Regions from separate parts of the Streptomyces sp. NPDC023157 genome, predicted to be linked through region 2. Evidence: riboswitches for the same ligand, from Rfam matches in the RefSeq annotation. Region 2 holds a riboswitch; each other region holds the start of a gene.
What was found. A riboswitch is a leader RNA that binds a small molecule or an ion and turns the genes downstream of it on or off. The one in region 2 is predicted to bind cyclic di-AMP.
Positions count from the first base shown of each region.

Region 1 (7,551 bases), on a different contig from region 2:
CCGTGTCCCTCCTCCACCCCGCAGCCCCTCCATCATCCCGCCCCGGAAGCGGACCGCCAGTCGTGAAAGCCGTGCACGACATGAAGACGGGCGTCGGGAAATGTGGAGGAGTGCTGACAGGTCCGTGAGTGTTCCGTCGGGAAATTCCGAACAGATTGCTGCCGGAGTCGGTCCGCGAATTGCCTGACTCGCCAGTAACACGGCCTTGACCTGGCAGAACAGGGAAATTGTGGAGGTAGAGGCGCGTCGCTGGACGGAGAGCGGACGACAGGTATGGTCGGGCCCGTTCATGCGTCGATTCGTCTCGGGAAATTCCGTGGTGGAGAGGGGAAAAGGGGCACACGGGGCTCCGTGGGCGAAGACCGACCAACGACGTTCGAGGCGAGGCAGAACGATGGAAGCTGGTGCTGACGGGCGGCAAGGGGGCTGGTTCGGGCCAAGCCCGGGCGGGCGGCCCACCGCGACGCCCGCGCCGGACGACGCGTCCGACGCCGCGCTCCTGCGCCGCACGATGGCCGAGATCGAACCGATCGCGGACAAGGTCACCTCGTACTTCTACGCCCTGCTCTTCCTCCGCCACCCCGAGCTGCGGGCCCTCTTCCCGGCGGCCATGGACACCCAGCGCGACCGCCTTTTCAGGGCGCTGCTCACGGCCGCCACGCACGCCGAGGACACCGCCACCCTCACCGCGTACCTGACCGGGCTCGGCCGCGGCCACCGTAAGTACGGCACGCGGCCCGAGCACTACCCGGCCGTCGGCGAGTGCCTGATCGGCGCCCTCGCCCAGCACGCCCCGCACAGCTGGGGCCCGCGGACCGAGGCTGCCTGGGTGGGCGCGTACACCACCCTCTCCCAGATCATGATCGACGCGGCGGCCCAGGACGAGCTCCGCGCCCCCGCCTGGTGGCAGGCGGAGGTCGTGGCCCACGAGCCGCGCACGCCCGACGTCGCCGTCGTCACGGTCCGCCCCGACCAGCCGTACCCCTTCCGTGCCGGGCAGTACACCGCCCTGGAGACGCCCTGGTGGCCGCGGGTCTGGCGGCACTACTCCTTCGCCTCCGCGCCCCGCTCCGACGGGCTGCTCTCCTTCCATGTGAAGGCCGTGCCCGCGGGCTGGGTCTCGAACGCGCTCGTGCACCGGGCCCGGCCCGGGGACGTCCTGCGGCTCGGCGGCCCCACCGGCTCGATGACCGTCGACCACCACACCGACAACGGGCTGCTGTGCCTCGGCGGCGGTACGGGCATCGCCCCGATCAAGGCGCTGGTCGAGGACGTGGCCCAGCACGGCCGGCGCCGCTCCGTCGACGTGTTCTACGGCGCCCGCAGCAATGAGGACCTGTACGACATCGAGACCATGCTGCGGCTCCAGCAGTCGCACCCCTGGCTCTCCGTGCGCCCCGTCGTGGACGACGGGGCCGGCGGAGCCCTGTCCGGCGGCCTTCCCGGAGCCGTCCGCGAGTTCGGTCCGTGGCACACGTACGAGGCGTACCTCTCCGGCCCGCCCGGCATGATCCGTCGCGGTGTCGACACCCTCGTGGGCATCGGCATCCCCACCCACCGCATACGGCACGACTCCATCGAAGAACTGGTCGGGACGAGGAATTGAGCACCTTCGAGCACACCGGTCCGCGCTCGGCGACGCCGCCGCGCACCATCCGCCCGGGCAGCGACGGCGAGCACCTGGTCCAGCGGCGTACGGGCACCACCGAGCGCGCCGACCGGTTCTACGCCGAGCAGGTCCTCGACCGGCTCAACCCCCGGATGCGGGAGTTCGTGGCCCGCCAGGAGATGTTCTTCCTGGCCACCGCCGACCGGCACGGCGCCTGCGACAACACCTTCCGGGCGGGACCGGCCGGCTTCCTCCACGTCCTGGACGAGCTGCGGCTCGCCTACCCCGAGTACCGGGGGAACGGCGTCCAGGCCAGCCTCGGCAACATCGAGGAGAACCCGCACGTCGGCCTCCTGATGGTCGACTTCCTCCGGGACCGCGTCGGACTCCACGTGAACGGCACGGCCCGGGTCGTGGCCGACGACGTGATGCGGGCCGACCACCCCGGACTCACGGTCGACCCGGTGCCGGGGCGGCGCGCCCTGAGCTGGGTGGAGATCACCGTGGAGGAGGCGTACATCCACTGCGCCAAGCACATCCCGCACCTCCAGAAGGTGCCGCGGCACGGTCCCGGCCGGGCGTGGGGCACCGACGACGTCCGGCGCAAGGGTGGCGACTTCTTCGGCGCCGCCGCGGACGCGCCGGAGCGGGGACCGTTCCTGCCGCCGCCCCGCGCGGGCGCGGAGACCTGGCGGGCGGAGGCCGAGCGGGCGCTGGAGCGGGCGGAGCGGCGACGCCACCCGTCCGAGGGGTTCAGCGGCTGGTTCCGCAGGGGCACCGAAAGCCGGATTCCCTAAGCTCTCAAATCAATCGGATCCGGACATGTCCGATTAAGTGCGGGCCGGTGATCTGAGTCACGGTCGGACATTCCGCCGGAATGCTGTCGCGGCGTCATGCGCGAACCCCCGGGAACCAGTTGGAGAAAAGGATCACGGCACGCCGATTGATCCTTTTCCGACCCATAAAAGATCTGCTTGCTTTTGCGAATCAGGCCCTTGTTCTCGCTGTTCGCCTTCGCCTACGGTCACCCGTCATCCGGACGGAACGCCGAATCCTGCCGCCGCCCGGGTACCGCACTCACCCACTCGTACGGCAGGAGCGGGGGACCCAGGTTCGCCGCCGTCCCGGTCTCCGGGGCGGCTCGGGGTGAAGCCGCGCGCCGCGCGGCCGGGCAGCTCCTGCCCGAACCCGACAGCTCACCTCGCAGGCGAAGGAGAGGAAATCGCCATGCGTGGACACGGGAAGCACCGCCGCCCCAAGAACACCCCGCTCGCCCGCGGACTGGCCGTAGCCGGCCTCGCCGGCAGCGCCGCACTCGCCCTGCCGCTCGCCGGGGCCACCGGCGCGGCGGCCGAGACCCCGCGGGCGCCGCAGACGGTCCAGTCCGTCGCGTCCGTCGGGTCCGTCACGTCCGTCGGGTCCGTCACGTCCGTCGCAATCGAAAAGGCGGCGGCTCGGACGGTGAAGGCGAACGGTCTCGTGCGCTATTCCGTGGTCGCCGGCGACTCGCTCTCGAAAATCGCCCGGAAGCACCACGTGAGCGGCGGCTGGAAGACGATCTACCGCGACAACCGCGCCGCCGTCGGCGCGGACCCGGGCCTCATCCGCCCTGGCCTGCGACTCGCCATCGACACGCGGAACGCCCAGAGCACCCAGGCCGCCGAGAGCGCGGAGCGTCCGGCGGTGGCGCGTTCGGGTGCCGCGAGCGGCACCGCCGCCGCGCGTCCGGCGGTCGCGCGCCAGGCGTTCGCCGTGTCGCCCGCCGTGGCACGGGCCGCGGCCCAGGCGCCCGCCGTCTCGTCGGCGACCTCGGCCGTCTCGTACACGAACGACCTGGACGGCTGGATCCGCGAGTCGCTCTCCATCATGGCCAAGAACGGCATCCCGGGCAGCTACGACGGCATCTACCGCAACGTCATGCGCGAGTCCTCGGGCAACCCGCTGGCCATCAACAACTGGGACTCCAACGCCCTCGCCGGCACCCCGTCCAAGGGCCTGCTCCAGGTGATCGAACCCACCTTCCAGGCCTACCACGTCGCCGGCACGGCCTTCGACCTCTACGACCCGGTCGCCAACATCACCGCCGCCTGCAACTACGCGGCCGCCCGCTACGGCTCCATCGACAACGTCAACAGCGCCTACTGACGGGACCGCGCGGCCGCCCGGCCGAGGCGTCCGCCGAAGGTGTCCCTATGATGGCGTTACCCCCGGTAGCGGCAGCATGGGGACACCACGGCCGGAAGGAGCGCCCGGAGATGACGGGCTGGAACGCGCGGAACATCCCCTCCCAGGGAGGGCGGACAGCGGTGGTCACCGGAGCCAACAGCGGCATCGGATACGTCACCGCCCGCGAGCTGGCCCGCGCCGGTGCACACGTCCTCCTCGCCTGCCGCAGCCGCACCCGCGGCGAGGCGGCCCTGTCCCGGCTGCGCGACGAAGTCCCGCGGGCGTCGGCCGAGTTCGCGCCGCTCGACCTCGGCGACCTCGCCTCCGTACGCACCTTCGCCGCCGCCCACGCCGAGCGCGACCAACGGCTCGACCTGCTCGTCAACAACGCGGGCGTGATGGCCCTGCCGCACGGCCGCACCGCCGACGGCTTCGAGACCCAGTTCGGCGTGAACCACCTCGGCCACTTCGCGCTCACCGGCCTGCTCATGCCGCTGCTGCTGCGCACCCCGGGCGCCCGGATCGTCAGTCTCTCCAGCGGCTTCCACGCGCTGGCCGACCTGGACCACACCGACCTCAACGCCGAACGCCGCTACCGGCGGTGGATCGCCTACGGGCGCTCCAAGACGGCCAACCTCCTCTTCGTCCACGAACTCTCCCGCCGCCTGGCCGCCGCCGGCTCCGGGATCGTCGCGGCCGCCGCCCACCCCGGCTACGCCGCCACCAACCTGCAGACGGCCGGCCCCCGCCAGGAGGGCCGCAGGACCGCCGCGCGCCTGATGGAGCTGGGCAACCGGATCATCGCGCAGCCCGCCGCCGGCGGAGCCCTGCCCACCCTGTACGCCGCCACCGCACCCGGCGTGCGCCCCGACGCCTTCATCGGCCCCAAGCTGGGCTGGCGCGGCGCGCCCACCCGGTCCTGGCGGGCCGGGTGGACACTCGACGACACCTCCGGCGAACGCCTCTGGACCGCGTCCGAGGAACTCACCGGCGTCCGGTACCCGTCACTGGCCGGCTAGGAGCCCGCGCCCCGGCCGCCGTTCCTCAGACGCCCGCGAGGCCCGTGGCTGAGGCGCCCGCGAGGCCCGTGGCTGAGGCGCCCGAGCGGCCCGCGGCTCAGGCGAGGAACTCCCCGTCGCGGGCCACCACGACGCCGCCGTGCACGACCAGGTCCCGGCGCGGCATGTCCACCACGACCTGGGGCAGGCACTCGCCGCGTACGAGGACGAAGTCGGCGGGCGCCCCGGGCCTGAGGTCGGCGTGCGGCAGGCCCATGACGTCCGCGCCGCCGTTCGCGGCGACGCCGTAGCAGTCGCTCAGCTCGTCGTCGAGGCGGACGTCCGTGACCCAGCCGAGAAGGTGGGCGCGGTGCATCATGTCCGCGTTGCCGAACGGGCTCCAGGAGTCCCGCACGCCGTCGGAGCCGAGGCCCACCCGTACACCGTGCTCGCGGAGCCGGGCGATCGGCAGGACCAGCGAGTCGGAGGGCGCGACGGTCGTGAGGGCGATGTCCTGGGCGCCCAGATCGGCGGCGATCGCACCCAGATCGCGGTCGGAAAGGGCGGGCAGACAGAAGACGTGGCTGACGGTGACCTTGCCGGCGAGCGACAGGGCGCGGGTGCGGTCGATGATGCCGCGCATCGCCTTGAGCCCCTTCTCGCCACGGTCGTGCAGGTGGATGTCCACGCCGACGCCGTGGCGGTCCGCGATGCCGAAGACCAGGTCGAGCTGCTCGTCGAGGGCCTGGTCGAAGCCGATCGGGTCGATGCCGCCGATCATGTCCACGAGTCCCTGGCGGGCCGCGTCCTCCAGCAGCTTCGCCGTCCCCGGGGTCCGGATGACACCGTGCTGGGGGAACGCGACGATCTGGACGTCGAGCGCGTGCCGCAGCCGCGCCCGCGCGTCGGCGACGCCCCGCACGCCGGCCAGGCCGTACGCCGGGGCCACGTCGGCGTGGGCGCGCATCGCCCGGGTGCCGCGGGCGACGGCGTGGGACATCAGCCCGTACGCCCGCTCGGCGACCGGCCGGCGCTGGCTGCGGAACAGCTCCACGTCCTGCGCGACGTAGTCGGCGATGCCGCTCGCCGGGCGCCGGGACACCCAGGAGCCGCCCCAGGTCGTCTTGTCGGGGTGGATGTGCGCGTCCACCAGAGCCGGCAGCGCGATCCGGCCCCCGCCGTCGATGACCTTCGCGCCACGCGGCGCGGGGCCGTCCGAGACGAGCCCGTCGACGACCACGAGGTCCGTCGCCTTCGCCGCGCCGAAGACGCGCACATCGCGGAAGACCACCGTCTTGTCGCGCTGCCGTGCGGCACCGGCGCCAGTGGCGGTCGCGGCTTCGGCGGGTGCGGCCGTCGCGGGGGCGGCGGCGCCCACGGTGGCCGTCGTACCGGCCAGGGCGGCGGCGCCGGCCAGCATCGTGCGACGGGAGAGCGCGGGGGAGGGGGACGACGGCTGCATGGGGACTCCTTGGGGAGGGGTCAACGGCTCCCCGTTTTTGTATACCAAGCAGTGCGTGCCGAACAAGAGAGGAAGGTCGGAGGCGGAGAATCCCAGATGAGAGCCGATGGTGAGGGTGTGAGTAGGGAGGGCTAGAGCTGGGCCCCACTCTTGGTATACAAAGTCTCTCAGGCGTCGCCGAAGAGGGAGCGCAGGGCGACCGCCCTGCTGTCCCGTACGTGCAGCAGCGTGCTGGCCCCCGCGGCCTCCGCGTCCCCGGCCGCGATGTGCCGGAACATCTCGGCGTGCTGGGCCCGCATGTGGGCGGGCTCCTCGCGGAGTCCGAAGAGCAGGCGCAGCTGCCAGCTCAGCTGCTCCATCATGCGCGCGAGCAGCGGATTGCCGGCCATGGCGACGACACCCTCGTGGAACGCCGTGTGCGCGGCGACCTCCCGCGCCCCTTCAGCTTCGGCCGCCGCCGACTCGGCCTGGTGGAGTGTCGCCTCCAGCGCGGTCAGCCCCTCGGCGTCGCCCGCCGCCGCGATCCGGGCCGCGAGCCGCGAGGCCTGGACCGCCAGGGGCTCCCACACCTCGTACAGGTGCTCCACGTCGGTGCGCTCCAGGCGTCGTACGCGCACCCCGCTGTGCGGGAGCAGTTCGAGCAGGCCCTCGGCGACGAGCGCGCGGAGCGCCTCGCGGACCGGTACGCGCGACATGCCGAGCTCCTCGGCGACCTCCCGCTCGACGAGCCGGGCACCCTGCTCGTACCGCCGGTCGACGATCCGCTGCAGGACGGCCTCGCGCGCCCGCGCTCCGAGCGGGCCCGATCCGGCCTCCTTGGCCGTCGCCCCGGTCCTGCTGCTGTCCGCCACCTGTCCGACCTCTTCCGTCCTCCGCCGGGACCACCCGGGCCCGCCGCGCCGAGGATACGACGGGCGGGCCCGGCCGGCCGGATCAGACGGCCGCCGGTTCCGCCGTCTGATCGGCGGCGGGCGCGGGCGTCGCCGTGGCGCGGGGGCCTTGGGCGGCGCGCAGACCGAACCGCGCGATGACGGCGACGAGGGCGAAGGCCGTCGCCCCGATCCAGAAGGTGAGGGTGAAGCCGGACTCCGCGGGCAGCGGCGGGACGCCCGCCGGCAGGTGCTCCACGGTCTTCGACGCCAGGATCGTGGTGACGACGGCGCTGCCGATCGCGCTGCCGGTGGAGCGCGAGATGGAGTTGATGCCGTTGGCTATGCCGCTCTGGTGGTGCGGGACGCTCGCCATGATGACGGCCGGCATGGCCGCGTAACCGAAGCTGACGGCCGCGCCGACGATCACGCCGGCGCCGATCACCG
Region 1 covers NZ_JBVHIL010000008.1:34,782-42,332, forward strand. Annotated here, with positions in the region: gene ACZ3ZE_RS26775 (globin domain-containing protein) at 290-1,606, shown strand; gene ACZ3ZE_RS26780 (pyridoxamine 5'-phosphate oxidase family protein) at 1,603-2,406, shown strand; cyclic di-AMP (ydaO/yuaA leader) riboswitch at 2,678-2,832, shown strand; gene ACZ3ZE_RS26785 (LysM peptidoglycan-binding domain-containing protein) at 2,837-3,754, shown strand; gene ACZ3ZE_RS26790 (oxidoreductase) at 3,865-4,794, shown strand; gene ACZ3ZE_RS26795 (amidohydrolase) at 4,892-6,235, opposite strand; gene ACZ3ZE_RS26800 (GntR family transcriptional regulator) at 6,403-7,086, opposite strand; gene ACZ3ZE_RS26805 (MFS transporter) at 7,169-7,551, opposite strand, start outside.
Region 1: it holds a riboswitch for cyclic di-AMP, as region 2 does, so the genes downstream of both, ACZ3ZE_RS26785 (LysM peptidoglycan-binding domain-containing protein) here and ACZ3ZE_RS14415 (C40 family peptidase) in region 2, are expected to answer to the same signal.

Region 2 (7,551 bases):
TACGACCAGTCCGGGCTCCGGTCCACCGGAGCCCCGCCGAGGAGGGCCGACCAGAACCGGGCGAGAGCGGCCGGGTCGGCACAGTCGAACACGATCTCCTGAACATGAGCACGCATGCGGGCCAGCGTACGGAGCTCAGGCCTCCGGCGCCGCCGTGAACGGCTCGGCGAACCGCGCGGTGAACCCCTCCGCGTCCCAGCGCCCGCCCAGCGCGGCGGCCAGCCAACCGGGCGCCGCCGCCCGGAACTCCGCCGCGTCGAGGGCGCCGGCGCCCGCGGGAACCGCGCCGAGCAGCGGCGCGTCCGCCACCCGCGGCAGGTCCGCCAGATTGCACCGCGCCGCCAGGTCCGGCGCCTCGGGCCAGCTGCCGACCACCACGCCCAACTGCTCGATCCCGCGCGCCCGGAGCGCCTCCCCGGTCAGCGCCACGGAGTTGAGGGTGCCGAGCCCCGCCGGGGCGACGACGAGCACCGGCGCGTCGAGCAGGCGGGCCGCGTCGGCGAGCGTCCCGCCCTGCTCGTCGAAGCGGACGAGGAGACCGCCGGCGCCCTCCACCAGGACCAGGTCGTGCTCCTCCGCCAGCTTCCTGGCCGCCTCCGCGACCTCCGCCGGGGTGACCGGCGCCATCCCCGCGCGGCGCGCCGCCGTGTTCGGCGCCAACGGCTCGGGGAAGCGCGCGAGTTCCGCCCCCACCACCGCCCCCGCCAACCGGCCCACTTCGTCCACGTCCCCCGCCTCGCCCTTCCCGACGCCCGTCTGAGCGGGCTTCAGCACGGCGACGGAGCGGCCGGAGGCATGAGCGGTGGCGGCGAGGGCGGCGGTGACGATGGTCTTGCCGATCTCGGTGCCGGTGCCGGTGACGACGATGACGGTCATGGGGGTCCTTTCGGGGGTGGTCCGGATGCGGGGGCTCGGGCTGGTCAGCCCGCTCGCGCCGCTTCGCGTACCGCGTGCGCGATGCGGGACACGTCCTCGTCGCTCGTCACGAACGGCGGCATCGTGTAGATCAGGTCGCGGAAGGGCCGGAGCCACACGCCCGCCCGGACCGCCGCCCGCGTCGCCGCCGCCATGTCGACCTCGTGGTCGAGCTGGACGACGCCGATCGCGCCGAGGACGCGGACGTCCCGTACGCCCGGGATGCCGGCCGCGTCCGCGAGGCCCGCGCGGAGGCCCGCCTCGACGCGTTTCACCTCGACCTGCCAGTCCTGGGAGAGGAGCAGGTCGATCGAGGCGAGGGCGACGGCCGAGGCCAGCGGGTTGCCCATGAAGGTGGGGCCGTGGGCCAGCACGGGGACCTCGCCGCGCGAGATGCCCTCGGCGACCCGGCTCGTGCAGAGCGTCGCGGCCATCGACAGATAGCCGCCGGTCAGCGCCTTGCCGACGCACATGACGTCCGGCGAGACCCCGGCGTGGTCGGCGGCGAACAAGGCCCCCGTCCGCCCGAACCCGGTCGCGATCTCGTCGAGGACGAGGAGGACACCGTGCTCGTCGCAGGCCTCCCGCAGCACCCGCAGGTACGCGGGGGAGTGGAAGCGCATGCCGCCCGCACCCTGCACCACCGGCTCCACGATCACCGCGGCCAGTTCGTCCGCGTGCCGCCCGATCGCCTCGCGGAGGAGATCCGCGTACGACTCCTCGTACGTGGCCGGCGGCGCGTCGACGAACACCTGCCGCTGCAGGACGCCGGACCACAGCTCGTGCATCCCGCCCTGCGGGTCGCACACCGACATGGGCTGCCAGGTGTCGCCGTGGTAGCCGCCGCGCCAGGTGAGCAGCCGCTGCTTGCCGGGGCGGCCGACGGAGCGCCAGTACTGGAGGCACATCTTGGCCGCGACCTCGACGGAGACCGAGCCGGAGTCGCTGAGGAAGACGTGCCGCAGGGGCTCGGGCGTGATCTCCACGAGGCGTGCGGCGAGCCGGACGGCGGGCTCGTGGGTGAGCCCGCCGAACATGACGTGGCTCATCCGGTCGAGCTGGCCGCGCACCGCCTCGTTCAGGACGGGGTGGTTGTAGCCGTGGATGGCCGACCACCAGGACGACATGCCGTCGATCAACTCGTCCTGGCCCTCGGCCGGTTCGGCGAGCCGGAGCCGTACCCCGGACGCGGAGTCCACGACCAGCGGCTCCGCGCGGCCCGGCATGGGGCCGTACGGGTGCCAGACGTGCGCCCGGTCCAGGGCCAGCAGTTCGTCGTTACGCATTCGGCGCGAGGTCCGTACCGGCACCCCGGCGGCGCACCGCCACCAGGTCGGTCCTGGCCTCGGAGACGGCCGGGGCCGCCTCCTCGGCCGCCGCGCCGCCGCACGGACCGCAGCCGCCACCGGCCGAGCCGTGCGACCCGCAGCCGCCGCCGGCCGCCTCCGCGTGCGACCCGCATCCGCCGCCCGCCGCGGCGGCAGCGGCCGCCACCGCGTCCGCGCGGTGCGCGGGGAGCGTCGTCGTGCCCGCGCCCTCCACCTCGAAGCCGGCGTCCGCGATCATGTCGAGGTCGGCCTGGCCGGCCTGGCCCTCGCTGGTCAGGTAGTCGCCGAGGAAGATCGAGTTGGCGATGTTCAGCGCCAGCGGCTGCATCGAGCGCAGATGGACCTCGCGGCCGCCCGCGATCCGTACCTCGACGTCCGGGCAGACGAACCGGACCATCGCGAGGATGCGCAGGCAGCGCTGCGGGGTGAGGTTCCACTCCTTGGCGAGCGGGGTGCCCTCGAAGGGGATGAGGAAGTTGACCGGCACCGAGTCCGAGTCGAGCTCGCGCAGCGCGAACACCACGTCGACCAGGTCCTCGTCGCTCTCGCCCATGCCCGCGATGAGGCCCGAGCAGGCGGACAGGCCCGCCGCGTGCGCCTTCTGCACGGTGTCCACGCGGTCCGCGTAGGTGTGGGTGGAGGTGATCTCCCCGTACGTCGCCTCGGACGTGTTCAGGTTGTGGTTGTACGCGTCGGCGCCGGCCTCCCGCAGCCGCTCCGCCTGGCCGTCCGAGAGCAGTCCGAGGCAGGCGCAGACCTCCACGCCCTCGTTTTCCTCCTTGATGGCCTCGATGGTCCTGCCGACCCGCTCGACGTCACGGTCCGTCGGGCCGCGTCCGCTCGCCACCAGGCAGACCCGCTTCGCGCCGCCCGCGACTCCGGCGGCGGCCGCCGCGGAGGCCTCGTCGGGCTTCAGCCACGTGTACTTGAGGATCCCCGCCGTGGAGCCGAGCCGCTGCGAACAGTACGAGCAGTCCTCGGGGCACAGGCCGGACTTCAGATTGACCAGATAGTTGAGCTTCACCCGCCGCCCGAACCACTGTCGGCGCACCTTGCCCGCGGCGGCCACCACATCCAGCAGGTCGTCGTCGGAGGTCGCCAGTACGGCGAGCGCTTCTTCACGGCTCGGCGACTCGCGCCGCAGCCCCTTGTCCACCAGCGTGTTCAGCAGGTCCATAAGCGCTGATCCTGGCGTACCGCACGCCCCTCGGCCAAGGAGGAACTGAACAAACGACCCCGTTTGAGGTGTGTGTATGGCCACACCCTGACCTCGGCCCGCGACCGTTAGGGTCTGTGCGCTGCCTACAAAAGGATCCGCCATGCCGTCGTACGCCGAGGACCCGCAGGACCCGAGCGCGGGACGGGACCCGCGCACGGCCGCCTTCGCCTGGACGGACACCGCGGCACGGCAGCGGGAGCGGGCGGGGCTGGTCCGTACGCTGCGCCCCCGGGCCGCCGAGTCCGAACTGCTCGACCTGGCGGGCAACGACTACCTGGGGCTGACCCGGCGGCCGGAGATCACCGAGGCGGCGGCCGACGCGGCCCGCCGCTGGGGCGCGGGCGCCACCGGCTCACGCCTCGTCACCGGCTCCACCCGGCTGCACGCGCGCCTGGAGCGCGAACTCGCCGAGTTCAGCGGCTTCGAGGCCGCCCTCGTCTTCTCCTCCGGCTACACCGCGAACCTGGCCGCGCTGACCGCGCTCTCCGTCCGGGACGGGCTGATCGTCTCCGACGCCGGCAACCACGCGTCGATCGTGGACGGCTGCCGCCTGGCGCGCGCCGAGACGGCCGTGGTCCCGCACGCCGACCCCGAGGCCGTCGCCAAGACCCTGGGCGCCCACCCGGGGCGCCCGGCGCTCGCCGTCAGCGACTCCGTCTTCTCCGTGGACGGCGACCGGGCGCCGCTCGCCGAGCTGGCCGCGGCCTGCCGGGCGCACGGCGCGGGCCTGGTCGTCGACGACGCCCACGGCTTCGGCGTCCTGGGCGAGGGCGGGCGCGGCGCGCTCCACGAGGCGGGGCTCGCGGGCGACCCGGACGTCGTCGCCACCCTCACCCTCTCCAAGTCCCTCGGCAGCCAGGGCGGCGCGGTCCTCGGACCGGCCCGGGTCATCGAGCACCTGGTCAACGCGGCCCGTACCTTCATCTTCGACACCGGGCTCGCCCCGGCCGCCGCGGGCGGCGCCCTCGCGAGCCTGCGGCTGATCGCCGCCGAGCCGGGGCTCGCCGCCCGCGCCCGCGGCGTGGCGACGAGCCTGTACACGCTGCTCACCGGGGCGGGGCTGACCGCGGCCCGCCCGGACGCGGCCGTGGTGTCGGTGCGTGCCCCGGGGCCGCAGGAGGCGCTGCGGTGGGCCGCGGACTGCCGGGAACTGGGTCTCGGGGTGGGCTGCTTCCGGCCGCCGTCGGTTCCGGACGGCATCTCGCGGCTGCGGCTGACCGCGCGCGCGGACCTCACGGACGGGCAGATCGAGCGGGCCGTCGGGACGATCCTGCGGACGGCACCGGCCGGGGCGGTGGACGCGGGGCGGGACGCGGTCTGACCGCGGGTCACGCACGCCTGTCCGGTCGCCCGTCGCGGCGTTCACCGCATCGAGCGACAGATATCCGCATATCTTGGTCGATCGCCACCCAGCGCGGCACGATCGGTGGCAGTGTGGCGCGCAGCGCAATCCGGGGCCGGGCCCGGTGGGAAAGGGACAGCGTCGCCATGGCAGATCAGCAGGAAGCAACCGTCACGCTGCCGAGTGATCCCGCGTCGGTGTCGGCCGCCCGGCGGTACGTCGCCGAGGTCCTCGGGTCCTGGGGGCTCGACGACGCGGACGACATCGCGGACACGGTGCGGCTGATCGTCTCCGAGCTGGCGACCAACGCCGTGCAGCACACCTTCGGCCAGTCGCCGACCTTCACGGTCGACGTCCGCCTGGAGCGCGACGAGCAGTTGCGCATCGGGGTGACCGACAGTCATCCGCGCTGGCCGCGGCGGCTGCCCGCCGCGGTGCAGCAGGACAACGGGCGCGGCATGGTGATCATCCGCTATCTGGCCGCCGAGGCGGGCGGGCGGCTCACGGTGACACCCACGCGGGAGGGCGGCAAGACGGTCTGGATCAGGCTGCCCTGGCCGGCGGCGCACGCCGCGTAGGGAGAGTGCCGGGCGGGAGGAGGGGCCGGCGGCGCCACCGGGCGCTCCTCCCGCACCGTCGTGCGGCGCGTTCCGCGTGTACGCGGTCCACGCGCATGCTCGCGGCGCGTTCCTCGTACGGGGTCACGCACCGCGTGCGGCGCGTCGGCTGATCAGACCGATGCGCGGGTACGGCGGGGTCCGCCCGTCAGCGGACGCGGCCGTAGAGGACCTTGGAGCTCCAGATCTTGTCCAGCTTCACCCATGAGCCGGTCTTCGGCGAGTGCCAGATCTTGTTGTTACCCGCGTAGATTCCGACGTGGTACACCCTTCCGCCGGAATGGAAGAAGACCAGGTCCCCCTTCTGCCGGCCGGCCGCCGAGATGTGCCGGGTCTTGTTGTACTGCTGCTGCGCGGTGCGGGGCAGCGTCTTGCCCGCCTTCTTGTACGAGTAGAGCGTGAGGCCCGAGCAGTCGAAACGGCCGGGTCCCGAGGCTCCGTACCTGTACGGCGATCCCTTCTTCGAGGCGGCGACGTTCAAGGCCTTGTCGGCGTAGGACGTCGCTGCCTGGGCCTCCGGCGCCGCTCCTGGGGCGAGCAGCGTGCCGCCGACGGCGGCGAGGGTGAGAGCCGAGACGGCTCCGGCCCGGGACAGCAGGGACGGGACATGCATCTGCGCAGTCATGCGCAACCCTTCGTCAGCCGCCTGTGAAGGATGACCTGTCGGGTTCGGGCAGGCGAAGATGCCCGGCCGCGGCTGCGGCTTCACCCCAAGGAACGTCCGCACACTGCGCGAACGCCCCGTACTGCTCGGGTCCTCCACTCCTGCCGATCCACTCCTGTCGACCAGACGTCCGGGACAGCGGCAGGACTCGGCGTCCGCCCGGACCGCCCCGCCGTGGGTGGCGGGGGCTTGTCGTCGTCGAGGATCTTGACCCACATCCAGGGCGAAATCCGAGCTGAAACGGCGATATGTGAGGCTCCTCACGACTGATCCATACGGGTGGACAGTCAGGTTTCTCGATCGTCGGGAGGGTGGCCGATGAGCCCCGCACCTGCGACGGAACGCCCGATTCGGCCAGATGTGTACTCCTGTTGCGCAACTTGCCTGAGCTACATATCGATGCGGCGACTACGCCGAACGGAGGAGGGTTTCTGCGGTTCCCGTGCCCCGGGCGGCCCTCGACACGACACGCGGGAGTGTCAACTCGCTGGCTCCTCGGGGACGGTGACCCGGCCGGCCCGTCGCTCCCCGTCCAACACCCGTAACGCGCGCGCCAATGTGTCGGCGTGGACCTCGCTCTCGCCCCGCATATGCATGAGTGTCAGGGCGTCACGGAGGGCCGTCGCGCGCCCCACCAGCGCCTGAGCCGCGCGAAGTGCCCCATAGGTATGCGTGGATCTGGATGGATTGATCCTGCCGAGGAGGTCGACGACCTCCAGATAGGTGTCGACGAGGTCGCCCTCGGCGCGCGTCAGGGCGGGGAGCGGCGGCAGCTCCGGGACCATGGCGGGCTCACCGCTCCCCGGCGCCGGCGGAGTGGCCCCGGCTCTGCACCACGTGGTCCACCAGGCCGTAGGCGCGGGCGGCCGGCGCGTCGAGCACGGTGGTCCGGTCGAGGTCGGCGGTGGTCCGCTCGCGGCTCTGTCCGGTGTTCTCGGCGAGGAGGGCGACGACCAGGTCGCGCTGGCGCAGCAATTCCCGCGCGTGGAGGTCCAGATCGCTGGGCTGTCCGCGCAACGGTTCGTCCAGGGCGGGCTGCTGGAGGACGATCCGGGCCCCCGGCAGCGCCAGCCGGCGTCCCGGGGCGCCGGCGGCGAGCAGGACGGCGGCGGGGCCGACGGCCTGGCCGAGGCAGGTGGTCCCCACCTCGCAGGAGAGCGTCCGCATCGTGTCGTGGATCGCGGTCATGGCGCTGACCGAGCCGCCGGGGGAGTTGATGTAGAGGGAGACCGCCTGGCCGGGGGCCGCGTAGTCGAGGTGCAGGAACTGGGCGATGACGTCGTTGGCCGAGGTCTCGTCGACCGGCGTGCCGAGGAAGACGATCCGGCCCTCCAGCAGCTTCGAGTAGGGGTCGAGCGTGCGGCTGCCGTAGGAGGTGCGCTCGGTGAACTCGGGAAGGACATGGCGGGCGTGGGGCATGGCGTACTCCTCTGTCTGTAAAAAATGTACAGGACGTACAGGCCGTA
Region 2 covers NZ_JBVHIL010000003.1:767,189-774,739, reverse strand. Annotated here, with positions in the region: gene ACZ3ZE_RS14445 (VOC family protein) at 1-116, opposite strand, end outside; gene bioD (dethiobiotin synthase) at 136-876, opposite strand; gene ACZ3ZE_RS14435 (adenosylmethionine--8-amino-7-oxononanoate transaminase) at 921-2,201, opposite strand; gene bioB (biotin synthase BioB) at 2,194-3,420, opposite strand; gene ACZ3ZE_RS14425 (8-amino-7-oxononanoate synthase) at 3,563-4,783, shown strand; gene ACZ3ZE_RS14420 (ATP-binding protein) at 4,951-5,382, shown strand; gene ACZ3ZE_RS14415 (C40 family peptidase) at 5,570-6,046, opposite strand; cyclic di-AMP (ydaO/yuaA leader) riboswitch at 6,050-6,224, opposite strand; gene ACZ3ZE_RS14410 (hypothetical protein) at 6,565-6,870, opposite strand; gene ACZ3ZE_RS14405 (ATP-dependent Clp protease proteolytic subunit) at 6,878-7,504, opposite strand.

Region 3 (7,551 bases), on a different contig from region 2:
GTCCCCTTCCGCGGCGAGTACTACGAGCTGGCCGACCCCTCCCTCGTGCGCGGCCTCGTCTATCCGGTGCCCGATCCGGCCTTCCCCTTCCTCGGGGTGCACCTCACCCGCGGCATCGACGGCGGCGTCCACGTCGGACCGAACGCGGTCCCGGCCCTCGCCCGCGAGGGCTACGGCTGGTCGGTGATCCGCCCCCGCGAGCTCGCCGGCACCCTCGCCTGGCCGGGCAGCTGGGCCATCGCCCGGGCGCACTGGCGCTACGGGGCGGGCGAGCTGCACCGCTCCCTGTCCAAGCGCGCCTTCACCGAGGCGGTCCGCCGCATGCTGCCGATCGTCGAGGAGCGCGACCTGCGCCGGGCGAAGCCGGGCGTGCGGGCACAGGCGGTGCTGAAGGACGGCACCCTGGTCGACGATTTCCTGATCCGCGAGTCCGTCCGCACGGTCCACGTGCTCAACGCCCCGTCCCCGGCGGCGACGGCCTCCCTGCCGATCGGCCGCGAGGTCGCGGGGCGGGCGCTGGCGCTGCTGTAGCGGGCGGGCGGTGGCGCTGGGGGCGCCGTTCGGTGCCCCGGGGTGCCGCCCTGTGGCCGGGGCCGCCTCCCCGACGACGCCACGGCCTCGGGCCGCGCGGCCCGCGCTTGGTGCCCGGGGGCCCACCCCCTGCCCGAGGCGCCCGCCACCGCCCCGCCGCACGCCCCCGCGCGCCGTAGAATCGGGGGCATTGTGTCTGAGCAGCCAGAGAACCACCCGCACACCACCCCCGCCGACCGCGCGAAGGCCGACGAGCGCGTCGCGCGGCTCGGCAGCCGGATGTTCGCGCCGGGCGAGGGGCCCTCGCCCGACCCGGCCGGCTCGCACTACGAGCGGCGGATCCGCAGCTTCCAGCCGCGCCGCAGCCGCGTCACCGCGGGCCAGGCCGAGGCCCTGCTGAAGCGGTGGCCCGACTGGGGCTTCGACATCGACGGGCAGCGCCGGCTCGATCTGACCGAGATGTTCGGCGGGCTGCCGGTCGTCCTGGAGATCGGCTTCGGCATGGGCGAGGCCACCGCGCAGATGGCCGCCGCCGACCCCGGCACCGGCATCCTCGCGGTCGACGTCCACACCCCCGGCCAGGGCAACCTGCTCGGGCTCGCCGACCGCAACGGGCTCGAGAACGTCCGGGTCGCCAACGGCGACGCGGTCATCCTGCTGCGCGAGATGCTCAACCCCGAGTCCCTCGACGGCTGCCGGGTCTACTTCCCGGACCCCTGGCCCAAGAAGCGGCACCACAAGCGGCGCCTGATCCAGCCCGAGTTCCTCACCCTGCTCGCGCCCCGCCTCAAGCCCGGCGCCGTGCTGCACTGCGCCACGGACTGGGAGCCGTACGCGGAGCAGATGCTGGAGGTGCTCGGCGCGCACCCCGACTTCGAGAACACCCAGGCCGACGGCGGCTACGCGCCCCGGCCCGGGCACCGGCCGCTGACCCGGTTCGAGGGGCAGGGCCTCGACAAGGGGCACATCGTCCACGACCTGCTGTTCCGCAGGCGCTGACCTCGGCGAGGGGCGGGTTTTCCACAGGCTGCGGGAACTCCCTCGCCGGTGTCGGTGGGGCTCGTTAGGGTCGTTCCGTGTCGTCGAACCCGATCGTCGGATCTGCCACCGAGCCCGCCCCCGCCCCGGCCCCCGCCAAGGCGGTCATCCCCGGGCCCGCACCCGTGCCCGCCCTGGAGACCGACCAGCCGGACTTCGCGGCGGTCCCGGAGCGTTCCAAGTGGCGGTACAAGCCGCGCCGCGCCTTCTGGCGCAGCAAGCTGCTGCGGGCCATCACCCTGATCACCCTGCTCGCGCTGTGCGCCCTGGCGATCCTCGCGCTGGTCCGGGAGGAGACCGGCACCGAGGGCTTCCTCGTCGGGCTGGGCCTCGCGGTCCTGCCCGTGCCGCTGCTGGTGGCCGCGTTCCGCTGGCTCGACCGGGTCGAGCCGGCCCCCTGGAAGAACCTGCTGTTCGCCCTCGCCTGGGGCGCGTTCGCCTCCACGCTGGTGGCGATCCTGGCCAACTCCTTCGCGGTGGAGTGGATCAGCAGCGCCACCGCCGACCCCGGCTCCGCCGACACCCTCGGCGCGACCGCGGTCGCCCCGGTCGTGGAGGAGACCGCCAAGGGCGCGGCCGTGCTGCTGCTCTTCCTCTTCCGCCGCAGGGACTTCACGGGCCCGGTCGACGGCCTCGTCTACGCCGGGTTCACGGCTACCGGCTTCGCGTTCACCGAGAACATCCTCTATCTGGGCAACGCCTTCGGCGAGGACCAGGAGATCGGCTCCACCGGGCTCGGCTCCATGACCTTCGGGACCTTCCTGGTCCGGATCATCATGTCGCCGTTCGCCCACCCGCTGTTCACCTCGCTCACCGGCCTCGGCTTCGGCTTCGCCGCCGCCCTGGCGGCCGGCGCGCGGTTCCGCCGCACCCGGCTGGTGCTGTTCCCGCTCGCCGGCCTGCTGCTCGGCATGGGCATGCACGCCCTGTGGAACGGTTCGGCGAGCTTCCACCCGCTGGCGTTCCTCGCGGTGTACGGGATGTTCATGGTCCCGGTCTTCGCCCTGCTGACCTGGCTCGCGATATGGAGCCGGCAGAAGGAGCTGCGCACGATATCCGGCGAGCTCCCGGCCTACGCGACGGCCGGGTGGCTCGCGCACGACGAACCGCTCGCGCTCTCCTCGATGCGGGCCCGCGCGCTGGCCCGCGGCTTCGCCGCCCGTACGTACGGCAAGCCGGCCGCGCAGGCCGTCGGCGAGTACGAGACCTTCGCCACCACCCTGGCCTTCCTGCGCCACCGGGCCGGACGCGGCCAGGCGGCCCCGGACTTCGCGGCCCGCGAGCAGGAGCTGCTGCACCACCTGTGGCAGCGCAGGCAGGTGGCCTCGCCCGCGCTGACCTACGCCGCACGGGCTACGGGCCGGGTCTGGGCGCCGCCGCAGTACCTGGACTACGGCGGCTACAACCCGTACCGCAGCTAGTACGGCGGTCGCCGCGAAACGCCCGGATCAGACCGCCGAGGCTTCGTCCAGCACCGCCAGCTCCGCCGCCGTCAGCTCCAGCTCGGCGACCGCGACGAGGGCGGGCAGCTGCTCGACCGTGCGGGCCGAGGCGATCGGGGCGACGACGGTGGGGCGGGAGGCGAGCCAGGCCAGGGCGACGGTGGCCGGCTCGGCGTCGTGGGCCTCGGCGACGGCGTCGAGCGCGGCGAGCACCTTCTGGCCCCGCTCGGTCTCCAGGTGCTTGGCCGCCCCTTCGGCGCGGACGCTGGCGACGGTGGCGCCCGGGCGGTACTTGCCGGTGAGGAAGCCCGAGGCGAGCCCGAAGTACGGCACGGCGGCGAGGCCGGCCTGCTCGGCGGTCTCCAGGAGGGCGCCCTCGTAGGTCTCGCGGGAGACCAGGTTGTAGTGCGGCTGGAGGGCGACGTAGCGGGTGAGCCCCTCGGCCTCGGCGAAGTCGAGGGAGGCGCGCAGCCGCTCCGGGGAGATGTTGGAGGCGGCGACGGCCCGGACCTTGCCGTCCTTCACCAGCTGGTCGAGCGCGGTGACGATCTCCTCGACGGGCACGGACTCGTCGTCGAAGTGCGTGTAGTAGAGGTCGACGTAGTCGGTGCCGAGGCGGCGCAGCGACTCCTCGGCGGCGCCCTTGATGGTGGTCGCGCTCAGCCCCTTGTAGCGGGGGTGGGCGCCGGCCTTGGTCGCCACGAGGACGTCGGCGCGCTTGCCGCGGGAGGCGAGCCAGCGGCCGATGACGGTCTCGGACTCGCCGCCCTCGTGGCCCTCGGCCCACGCGGAGTAGACGTCGGCGGTGTCGACGAAGTTGCCGCCCGCGGCGGTGTACGCGTCGAGGACGGCGAAGGACTGCGCCTCGTCGGCGCTCCAGCCGAAGACGTTGCCGCCGAGGGCGAGCGGGAAGACGTGCAGGTCGGAGGAGCCCAGCTTGCGGAGAGAAGTCATGGAGTGATCAACCCTCCGCGCGACCGGGCCTATTCCGCTTCCGCGGGGGACGTCCGTCCGGACGTCAGAGGCTGAGGCCCTTCGAGCGCAGCCAGCCCGCCGGGTCGATGCCGCCGCCGGACGGGGTGTGGACCTCCAGGTGGAGGTGGGGCCCGGTGACGTTGCCGGTGGCGCCGACCCGGCCGATGGTGTCGGCGGTGCCGACGGACTGGCCCGCGCCGACCGTCATCGAGGACAGGTGGCAGTACCAGATCTCGGTGCCGTCCTCGAGCTCCAGGACGATGCGGTAGCCGTACGCGCCGGACCAGCCGGCCGACTTCACGGTGCCGCTGTGGACGGCCTTGACCGGGGTGCCGGTGGGCGCGGCGAAGTCCAGGCCGGTGTGGTAGCCGGAGGACCACATCGAGCCGGCCTCGCCGTAGGTGGAGGTCAGCGTGTACGAGGAGGTGGGCAGCGAGTAGCTGGCGGCCAGCTTGGCCAGGCGCTCGGCCTCGGCCTTCGCCGCGGCCTCCGCGTCGGCCTTCTTCTTCGCCTCGGCCGCCGCCTTCTCCGCCGCGTCGGCCTTGGCCGCGGCCTCCGTCGCCGCCTTCTCGGCGGCGGCCTTCTGCGCCGCCTCCTTCTCTGCGGTGTCGGCGGCGGCCTGCTGCTGCTCGGCCTGCTGGAGGATGCGGGCGCGCAGGGCCTCGCCGGCGTCGGCGGCCTGCTGCTTGGTCCCCGCGGGCGCGTCGGCGGAGGTGCTGTCCTCGGGCGCGAGGTAGGTGAGGGCGGTGAGCGGCTGCGCGTTGTTCGTGACCTGGGCGCTGTCGCCGGCGCTCTTGTCCTTGCCGCCGATCAGGTCGCCGATGCCGGGGAGTTCGGAGGCGTCGGGCAGGTCGAGGTCCGGCAGGGCTATGGCGACCGGGGGCTTGTCCTGCGCGGTGGCCAGGCCGCCCGCGCCGACGGCGGCGATGACGCCGACACCGAGGACGGTGGAGGAGCGGGCGAAGTTGGAGCGCTGCTTGACGACCCGGTGCCGGCCGCCGGAGCGGTTCTGGGCCCGCAGCGAGTCCTCGGTGGGGTTCCATTCCTCCCCGCCCGCGCCCGCGGCGCCATGGGCGCCGAAAGAGTCGAAGGGGGCTTCGGGAGCAGGGGTGTTGGACGCCACGGAGGCGCTCTCCTTTCCTTCCTTCTCGCCTACCGGGTTAGCTGACGGGTTCGGAGCAGGAAGGTCTCCTACGGGTGTGCCGCACGGGTGCGACGTGGCCCGATTCACCCCAAGTGGTGGTTCCCCGGTTCCCTTGCGGGATTCGGCGCGCGCGCACGGTGCCGTCTCTTGCGACGGCTGTGACGACCGCGCTGCGTTATCGAACGTTAATAGACACGGCCTCCCGATTCCAAGCCGTCCCCCTTGATCATTAGCTGAATTGAGAGGGAATGGCCCGAGTTGACCCCCGGTCAGACAGGATCCGCGTCACACCGGGAATCTGACGTTGCATCAATTGTTATCGGAGCGACACCCCTCGACTACGTCCCGTCACCATCCTCCCGAAGCGCCTCCGGAGGCACCCTGGGGGCCGCCGTCGGAGGCACCGCAGGAGACGCCGCAGGACCCACCTCCGCGCTCTGCCCCGGCGGCACCACCGGCATCGTCCGGCGCCGCTCCGGCTGCCCCGCCGCCGGGCGGCTCACCGCGAGCAGCGCCATGTCGTCGTTCGAGCCCCCGCCGGTGTGCCGCCGCACATCCGCCACCAGCGCGTCCAGCAGCTCCTCCGGGCCGGGGAAGAGCCGCCCCGCGAGCCGCTCCGCCGGATCGTAGAAGACGCCCCGCGCGTCCCGCGCCTCCGAGAGGCCGTCCGTGTAGAGCAGCAGCGTCGCGCCCGCCGGGTACGGCGTCTCGTCGGCCCGGTCGGGCCACACCGCCAGCTCCCCCATCCCCAGCGGCAGCGCGGCCTCTGTCGGCCGCAGCCGGTCGAGCCCGCCGTCCCCGTACAGCAGCAGCGGCTCCGGGTGCCCCCGGTTCACGACCCGCACGACACCGCCGCCGTCCCCGCGCGGGATCTCCGCGAGGACCGCCGTCGTGAACCCCTCGAAGGCGTCGAGCCCGTCCCGCCGCGTGCCCTCGCGGTCCAGCGCCCGCTCCAGCCGCTGCGCCACGCCCTCCAGCGTCGGCTCCAGCTCGGCGGCCTCCCGGAAGGCGCCGATGACCACGGCGACGGCCTCCACCGCGTCGAGCCCCTTGCCCCGCACGTCGCCGACGACCAGCCGTACCCCGTAGGGGGTGTCCTGGACGGCGAACAGATCGCCGCCGATGAACGCGTCGGCCTGCGCCGCCTCGTACCGGGCCGCGACCTGCAGCCCGCCGATCCGCGCGGCGGGCGTCGGGAGCACCGCCTTCTGCGCCGTCGCCGCGATCACCCGCGCCGACGCGAGCCGCTCGCCGCTGCGCCGCACCACCCGATTGATCAGCATGGCGAGCGCCGCGACGGTGAGGACGGTCAGCGTCTCGGTGAGCGAGGAGATATGGCTGACCGTGCCGTTGTAGAGGTGCAGGCCGATGCTGGCGAGGACGGCGGCGACGCCCGTGAGGAACGTCGTCAGCGTGGAGAAGAAGGGGGCGGCGATCAGCGGCGCCGCCGAGAACAGCGGCGCCGCGGTGTACTCCGGCGGTGTCGCCAGGTCGAAGCAGACACCGCCCACGATGATCAGCGGGGGAAGGGCACGGATGAAGCGGCGTGCGACGGGATACGGCCCCCGGCCCCCGCCCGCGCCACCGGGCCCGTAGGAGGGCTCGTGCCGCACCGCTGCTCGCGCCACCTCTGCTCTCCCGCCTGGACCTGGGCCCGACCCGGCCCGGGCCCGCCTGGAGCACCGGGCCCGACCCCGAGGGCGACGGGAGGTCCCGCGCCCTCCCCAGGGTGGGTCAGCCGCCGCCCGTCGGCGACTCCCGCGCGGCCGACTGGCGTACGGCCGGCCGGACGGCGAGCCGCCCGCCCCGGGACAGCGCCGCCATCGCCGCCGCGCAGCCCAGACCGACCGCGCACAGCGTCAGCCAGGGCACCGCCGACCAGCCGGTGAGGTCGAGCAGCGCGCCCGTGCCCAGGTTCCCCAGGGTGATGCCGATCCCGCAGACGGTGTTGTAGAGCCCGTAGTGGGTGGCGACCCAGCGGCCCTCGGAGAGCGCCACCACGGTGTCCATCTCGTACGGGTAGAGCACCGCGTTCGCCACCGCCAGGAGCGCCGCGCACAGCAGCAGCCCCGCGAGCGAACGCCCGCCGCCCAGCAGCGCCGGAGGCAGGAACGCCACGCCCATCAGCCCGAGCCCGAGCACCAGACACCGCTCCCGGCTGAGCCGCCGCTTGCACCAGGCCGTGATCCGCAGCTGCCCGAGCAGCGCCACCACCGCAGACACCACGAACAGCGCCGTCGTCACCGAGGTGCTGCCCGCGGCGAGCGGCAGCGCCAGATAGACCTGGAAGGACAGCACGTACGAGCCGGTCATCGCCAGCGAGAACAGCCAGAACACCCGGTTGGCGAGCACCGTCCCGAACTGCCCCCGCTCCCGCCCCTCCCCCGCGGGCAGCTCCTTCCGCACGGGCAGGTGCCGCAG
Region 3 covers NZ_JBVHIL010000005.1:684,159-691,709, reverse strand. Annotated here, with positions in the region: gene lhgO (L-2-hydroxyglutarate oxidase) at 1-531, shown strand, start outside; gene trmB (tRNA (guanosine(46)-N7)-methyltransferase TrmB) at 724-1,530, shown strand; gene ACZ3ZE_RS21915 (PrsW family intramembrane metalloprotease) at 1,608-2,990, shown strand; gene ACZ3ZE_RS21910 (aldo/keto reductase) at 3,018-3,965, opposite strand; gene ACZ3ZE_RS21905 (M23 family metallopeptidase) at 4,030-5,109, opposite strand; cyclic di-AMP (ydaO/yuaA leader) riboswitch at 5,122-5,267, opposite strand; gene ACZ3ZE_RS21900 (PP2C family protein-serine/threonine phosphatase) at 5,469-6,743, opposite strand; gene ACZ3ZE_RS21895 (MFS transporter) at 6,865-7,551, opposite strand, start outside.
Region 3: it holds a riboswitch for cyclic di-AMP, as region 2 does, so the genes downstream of both, ACZ3ZE_RS21905 (M23 family metallopeptidase) here and ACZ3ZE_RS14415 (C40 family peptidase) in region 2, are expected to answer to the same signal.

Region 4 (7,551 bases), on a different contig from region 2:
GGCGACAACGCCTGGCACCTGCTGACCCTGACCCGCAAGAAGGCCACCCCGGACGCCGCGGCGACCACCGTCACCCTGCGCGTCGACAACGGCACCCCCACCACCGCCGAGGGCCTGACCGGCTCCTTCACGGACGGCATCGCCGCCCCCGAGGGCTTCCGCGTCGGCTCCAAGCCCACCGGCACCGACGTCCTCACCGGCGAGCTCGACGACTTCCGCTACTACAAGCGGGCCCTGACGGCGACCGAGGAGACCGGCCTCTACAGCACGGCCGTCGGCGGATCCAGCGCCCCGCGCGACCCGTACGTCTGGTGGACCATGGAGGGCAACAACACCGAACAGCACCTGGTGACCCGGCCCGCCGACGACCCGGCCGCCCGCGCCACCCCCGACGCCTCCCGGCACTGCGGCCACGGCGTCGTGCGCCCCGGCGCCACCGTCACCGACACCGGCGCGAAATTCGGCCGCGCCCTCGACCTCGACGGGAAGACCGGCACCGTGGAGCTCCCCTACGGGGAGGACCGGGCACTCGGCTCCGGCGACTTCACCCTGGCGACCTGGGTCCGCTTCCGGCAGGCCGACAACACCAGCCCGGTGCTCGTCTGGGCGTACGGGACCGGCACCGCGGAACGCCAGCTGTGGATCCGCGCCCTCTCCCAGGAGAACAAGGTCGTCGCCCACTTCCAGACCGACCGGGGCATCACCAGCCTGGAGGCGGCGGCCCCGGCCGGGACCGTCTTCGGCGACAACACCTGGCGGCACGTCGTCCTGCGCCGGCAGGGCGGCACGCTGACCCTGTCGGTCGGCGACGGCACCGCCCTCCAGTCCGTCGCGAGCGGCGCCGTCGCCGGTGCCGTGACCTCCGAGGACGGCTTCGACGTGCGCGGCCTCCAGCTCGGGGCGCGCCCCGACAGCGTGGGGGCGGACAAGGACCGGCTGACGGGCTCGCTGGACGAGTTCACGCTGATCCGGCGCTCCCTGACGGACGCGGAGATCACCACCGTGGGCGGGCCGCTCCCGGTCGACAGCGCCACCGTGGTCCGGCTGGCCTTCGACCAGCTGACGGCGAAGGGGGTGTACGCCCGCTTGTAGGAGAAGGGGGGTGTACGCCCGCCTGTAAGGAAGGGGGGTACACCCGGCCTGTAAGGAAGGGGGGTACACCCGGCCTGTAAGAGGGGGCACGCCCGGAGGTGGCGGACGGGCACGCGTCCCGCCCGGACGGGCGGGACGCGTGCCCGTCCGGGCGGGGGGTTAGTGTCGGGAGCATGCCCGACGAGCCCCCCGCCGCTTCCGTTCCGCCCCCCGCTCCCGAGCTCTTCACCTGGGAGTTCGCCACCGATCCGTACCCCGCCTACGCCTGGCTGCGCGAGCACGCGCCGGTGCACCGGGCGAAGCTGCCCAGCGGGGTGGAGGCCTGGCTGGTGACCCGGTACGCGGACGCGCGGCAGGCGCTCGCCGACCAGCGGCTCTCCAAGAACCCGGCGCACCACGACGAGCCGGCGCACGCCAAGGGCAAGACGGGCATCCCGGGCGAGCGCAAGGCCGAGCTGATGACCCACCTGCTCAACATCGACCCGCCGGACCACACCCGGCTGCGGCGGCTCGTCTCGAAGGCGTTCACCCCGCGCCGGGTCGCGGAGTTCGCGCCGCGCGTGCAGGAGCTCACCGACCGGCTCATCGACGCCTTCGTGGAGAAGGGGAGCGCGGACCTCATCCACGAGTTCGCCTTCCCGCTCCCCATCTACGCGATCTGCGACCTGCTGGGCGTGCCGAGCGAGGACCAGGACGACTTCCGGGACTGGGCCGGGATGATGATCCGGCACGGCGGCGGGCCGCGCGGCGGGGTGGCGCGCTCGGTGAAGAAGATGCGCGGCTACCTGCTCGAACTGATCCACAAGAAGCGCGAGGCCCCGGGGGACGACCTGATCTCCGGGCTCATCAAGGCCTCCGACCACGGCGAGCACCTCACCGAGAACGAGGCCGCCGCCATGGCCTTCATCCTGCTCTTCGCCGGCTTCGAGACCACGGTCAACCTCATCGGCAACGGCGTGTACGCGCTGCTGCGCAACCCGGACCAGCGGGCGCGCCTCCAGGATTCGATCGCCGCGGGCGAGACCGGACTCCTGGAGACGGGCGTCGAGGAGCTGCTGCGGTACGACGGGCCGGTGGAGATGGCGACCTGGCGGTTCGCGACCCAGGCGCTCACGATCGGCGGCCAGGAGATCCCGGCCGGCGACCCGGTGCTGGTGGTGCTGGCCGCCGCCGACCGCGACCCGGCGCGGTTCGAGGGGCCCGACACCCTGGATCTGGCGCGGCGTGACAACCAGCATCTCGGGTACGGGCACGGCATCCACTACTGCCTGGGGGCTCCGCTGGCGCGCCTGGAGGGCCAGACGGCGCTGGCGACGCTCCTGACTCGCCTGCCGGACCTGCGACTTGGGGCCGATCCGGCGGAACTGCGGTGGCGCGGTGGGCTGATCATGCGTGGCCTGCGCACGCTTCCGGTGGAGTTCAGCGCTTCCCACAAACGGCCGCACGACTGACGCATAACTGACGGGGCGTCAGGAATGTGATCTTCGCGTGATCTCCGCTGCATCGACTTGTGACTCACGTTCGAATGCCGCTACGTTCACCGGAATCTCAGCAGCCACGCGAAAGGCAGTCCGTATGCGCTCCGGGAACGGACGACACCGCAGACCCCGCCAGGCCCCCGCTCTCGTTGTCGCGGCGGGCGTCACCGGCTCGGCCATGGCCCTGCCGTTGCTCGCCACCGGCTCCGCCTCCGCGGCGGACGCCCCGACCTGGGACCGGGTCGCCGAATGCGAGTCGGGCGGCGCGTGGAGCGCCAACTTCGGCAACGGGCTCTACGGCGGTCTCCAGTTCACCCAGGAGAGCTGGGAGCGGCACGGCGGCCTGGCGTACGCGCCGAGCGCCGACCTCGCCAGCCGCGCGCAGCAGATCACCATCGCCGACAGGGCACTCGCCGCGGGCGACACCCAGTGGGCCACCTGCGCGCCGATCGCCGGCCTGACGAACGACGGCAGGAAGCCCGCGGTCTCCCCGGGGTCCGCCGTCAAGCCCAAGGCGTCCACGGGCCCGGTCGCCGAGTCCAACCGGACCGACGGCCGCCCGGCCGGCCCCGGGGCGACCACCACGACCCCGGCCACCCCGGCCGCGCCCGTGACCCCGACGGCCCCGTCGGGCGGCGCCACGACCGCGCCCGCGACCCCGGCCGGCCCCGACGGCTCCGCGACACCGGGCACGCCGGTCACGCCCGGCACGCCGGACACCTCGGGCGCGCCCGGTATGCCCGGTACGCCCGGTACGACGGATCCGGCCTCCCCCGGTACGGGCAAGCACCGCGGTGACGCCGCGTCGGAGGATTCGGGCAACTCAGACACCACGCCCGAATCCGGGCGGCACGCGGCCCCGGGTGACGGGTCGACGGGTGACGTGACCGACGGTAAGGGCTCGGCGGAGAGCGCGGTCGCCGGGGAGAAGGCGGACAACTCGGGCAAGGCTGACGAATACACCGTCAAGCCGGGTGACAGTCTGTCGGACATTGCACAGCAGAACGCGCTGCCCGGCGGCTGGGCCGCCCTCTATGACGCCAACAAGAAGACGGTCGGCACCGACCCGGACCTCATCATCCCTGGTCAGAGCCTTGAGTTGAAGGCCGAACCCGTCGCGGCGCCGTAGTGGTTCGTAGCTGAATGTCCGTTATGAGTAAGTGAGACATGGGTCTCTCTTGCCGAACTGGCGTGTCACGTCCGCAAAGTTTGCTCGTGTCGCCCCTCACCTGCGCAAACGCCCCTCTCGGGGGAGCAAGTAGGGGCGATATTTCCGGGTTGATGGTCTTTGAACTTCCCCCGGGTCTATGTCTACGGTCATGACCGCTCGCCACCGCGGGCCCCGTCGCCGGTACGCCGAATCCTGCCGCCGGCCGACGGGAAGTCGTCGCGCAAGCGCCGAAGGCAGGAGCGGGGGACCCAAGGTAAGTGCCGGCCCCGGCCGTTGAGACAGACGGCCGACGATCGGCTTGGGGTGAAGCCGCGTGCAAGGACACGCGGCCGGACAACTCATCAGGTCCGAACCCGACAGCTCACCTCGTAGGCGTCGGTGAGGAGAATTCCCATGCTGTTTTCCGGTAACAAGGGCAAACACCGCCGTCCCTCCAAGGCCACCCGCGTCGCCACGCTCGTCGGCGTCACCGGTGTCGCCGTCGCCGCCCCGCTGATGGCCGCGGGCACCGCCTCGGCCGCCACCACCTCCGAGTGGGACGCCGTCGCCGCGTGCGAGTCCGGCGGCAACTGGTCCATCAACACCGGCAACGGCTACTACGGCGGCCTGCAGTTCTCGGCCTCCACCTGGGCCGCGTACGGCGGCACCGCCTACGCCGCGACCGCCAACCAGGCGTCGAAGTCGCAGCAGATCGCCATCGCCGAGAAGGTCCTGGCCGGCCAGGGCAAGGGCGCGTGGCCGAGCTGTGGCGTGGGCCTCTCCAACGCCGCTTACGACGGCGGCTCCGCCTCGTCGAGCTCCTCCAGCTCGTCGAGCTCCAGCTCCTCGTCCTCGTCGTCGTCCTCCTCCTCCTCCTCGTCGAAGCGCTCCACCGAGCAGCCGACGACCCGCAGCGAGCAGCGCCAGGCGCCGAAGACCACGTCGAAGAAGAACGTCTCCAAGAAGACGGTCACCACTCCGACCGGCAAGAAGGTGAAGAAGGGCGACGGCGAGTACAAGGTCGTCGCCGGCGACACCCTCAGCAAGATCGCCCAGGCGCACGGCGTCAAGGGCGGCTGGGCCAAGCTGTTCGAGCTGAACAAGGACGTCGTCGACAACGCCGACCTGATCTACCCGGGCCAGCAGCTCCACCTCAAGTGAGCCTGACGACCCACCCGCGGTGACCACCCCGGTCCGGAGCGCCCTTCCCCCGTGCGCTCCGGACCGGGGTTTCCCCGTTCAGGCCCCTACTGATCAGTAGTAATGGGTCTTTCGTCCTCAGATGCGTGCCCTTGGGTCCTTTTTCGTCCCAGGGGGCGGGCGTCCGGCTGGCCGGAGCCCCGGAGCCGGTTAGGCTCTTGTCGCAAGGCGAACGAGACCTTGCCGCATGCGTCACAACCAGCGTCACATCCCAGAAGGAGATGCTCGTGCCGTCCATCGACGTCGTCGTAGCCCGGGAAATCCTGGACTCCCGAGGCAACCCCACGGTCGAGGTCGAGGTCGGCCTCGACGACGGCAGCACCGGTCGTGCTGCCGTGCCGTCCGGTGCCTCCACCGGTGCGTTCGAGGCCCTTGAGCTCCGCGACGGTGACCCCAACCGTTACCAGGGCAAGGGTGTCGAGAAGGCCGTCCTCGCGGTCATCGAGCAGATCGGCCCGGAGCTCGTCGGCTACGACGCCACCGAGCAGCGTCTGATCGACCAGGCGATGTTCGACCTGGACGCCACCCCGGACAAGTCCTCGCTCGGCGCCAACGCCATCCTCGGCGTCTCCCTCGCCGTCGCGCACGCCGCCTCCGAGGCCTCGGACCTGCCGCTCTTCCGCTACCTCGGCGGCCCGAACGCGCACCTGCTGCCCGTTCCGATGATGAACATCCTGAACGGCGGCTCGCACGCCGACTCCAACGTGGACATCCAGGAGTTCATGATCGCGCCGATCGGCGCGGAGTCCTTCTCCGAGGCCCTGCGCTGGGGCACCGAGGTCTACCACACCCTCAAGAAGGTCCTGAAGGACAAGGGTCTGTCCACCGGCCTCGGCGACGAGGGCGGCTTCGCCCCGAACCTGGACTCCAACCGCGCCGCGCTCGACCTCATCCTCGAGGCCATCAAGCAGGCCGGCTACGTCCCGGGCAAGGACATCGCGCTCGCGCTCGACTGCGCCGCCTCCGAGTTCTACAAGGACGGCAAGTACGAGTTCGAGGGCAAGTCCCGCTCGGCCGCCGAGATGACCGAGTACTACGAGGAGCTCGTCTCCGCGTACCCGCTGGTCTCCATCGAGGACCCGCTGTTCGAGGACGACTGGGCCGGCTGGAAGGTCATCACCGACAAGCTGGGCGCCAAGGTGCAGCTGGTCGGCGACGACCTGTTCGTCACCAACCCGGAGCGCCTCGCCCGCGGCATCGAGGAGGGCTCCGCGAACGCCCTCCTGGTCAAGGTCAACCAGATCGGCTCGCTGACCGAGACCCTGGACGCCGTCGAGCTGGCCCAGCGCAGCGGCTTCAAGTGCATGATGTCGCACCGCTCCGGCGAGACCGAGGACGTCACCATCGCCGACCTGGCCGTCGCCACCAACTGCGGCCAGATCAAGACCGGCGCCCCGGCCCGCTCCGAGCGCGTCGCCAAGTACAACCAGCTGCTGCGCATCGAGGAGATCCTCGACGACGCCGCGGTCTACGCCGGCCGCAGCGCCTTCCCGCGGTTTCGCACCGCGAACTAAGTAAGAGGGGCAAGGGCTGACACCTGCTCTGATCCGGGCTTTGCATCCGGAGAATTGAATAGGGAGCAAAGGCGTAGCGAAGCGAAGCGTCCCCGCACTCGGTCCCGTACCGTGTGCGGGGACGTGCGTGTGAAGAGGGCCGGCGGTAAAGGGGAGGCGTACGACATGGCCGTGAAGGACCGGGACCGGTTCTCGACCGCGACCCGGATCAGGCTGCTCGGCGAGCAGACCGCCGCCCGTGTCTACCGCTCCCAGACCCGCCGCCAGGCCCGCCGCTCCCGCCTCACCGGCCGCGCGGCCTTCCTCGCGCTGGTCGTCTGCTCGCTCGTGGTGGCGCTCGCCTACCCGATGCGGCAGTACGTCTCCCAGCAGGGCGAGATCGCCGACCAGCAGCGCAAGTCCGCCGAGGCCGCCCAGCGGGTCGAGGAACTGCGGGACGAGAAGGCCCGCCTCCAGGACCCCGCCTATGTGCGCCGGCTCGCCCGCGAGCACCTGCACTACCTGATGCCCGGCGAGACCGGCTTCACCGTGAACGACCCGGACGCGGAGCACCGGCCCCGCGCCGACCAGGGCGCGACGGACCGCCCCTGGTACGACAACCTGTGGGACGGCGTGGACAGCGCCGACCGCCACTGACCAACCCCAGGATCCACCATGGAAACGCCTCCTCCGCAGACCGAACGCACCGAGCCGACCGACGTGGACATCGCGGCGTTCGAGGCCCAGCTCGGCCGGCCGCCCCGCGGCCTGCGTGCCATCGCGCACCGCTGCCCGTGCGGCAACCCGGACGTCGTCGAGACCGCGCCCCGGCTCCCCGACGGCACCCCGTTCCCCACGACCTACTACCTGACCTGCCCCCGGGCGGCCTCGGCCATCGGCACCCTGGAGGCCAACGGGGTCATGAAGGAGATGCAGGCCCGGCTCGCCACCGACCCGGAGCTCGCCGCCGCCTACCGGGCCGCGCACGAGGACTACCTCGCGCGCCGCGACGCCATCGAGGTCCTGGAGGGCTTCCCGAGCGCCGGCGGCATGCCGGACCGGGTCAAGTGCCTGCACGTGCTCGTCGGCCACTCGCTGGTCGCCGGCCCGGGCGTGAACCCGTTCGGCGACGAGGCCC
Region 4 covers NZ_JBVHIL010000011.1:147,016-154,566, forward strand. Annotated here, with positions in the region: gene ACZ3ZE_RS33560 (LamG-like jellyroll fold domain-containing protein) at 1-1,092, shown strand, start outside; gene ACZ3ZE_RS33565 (cytochrome P450 family protein) at 1,266-2,543, shown strand; gene ACZ3ZE_RS33570 (transglycosylase family protein) at 2,749-3,699, shown strand; cyclic di-AMP (ydaO/yuaA leader) riboswitch at 3,957-4,131, shown strand; gene ACZ3ZE_RS33575 (transglycosylase family protein) at 4,135-4,881, shown strand; gene eno (phosphopyruvate hydratase) at 5,148-6,434, shown strand; gene ACZ3ZE_RS33585 (FtsB family cell division protein) at 6,600-7,070, shown strand; gene ACZ3ZE_RS33590 (DUF501 domain-containing protein) at 7,089-7,551, shown strand, end outside.
Region 4: it holds a riboswitch for cyclic di-AMP, as region 2 does, so the genes downstream of both, ACZ3ZE_RS33575 (transglycosylase family protein) here and ACZ3ZE_RS14415 (C40 family peptidase) in region 2, are expected to answer to the same signal.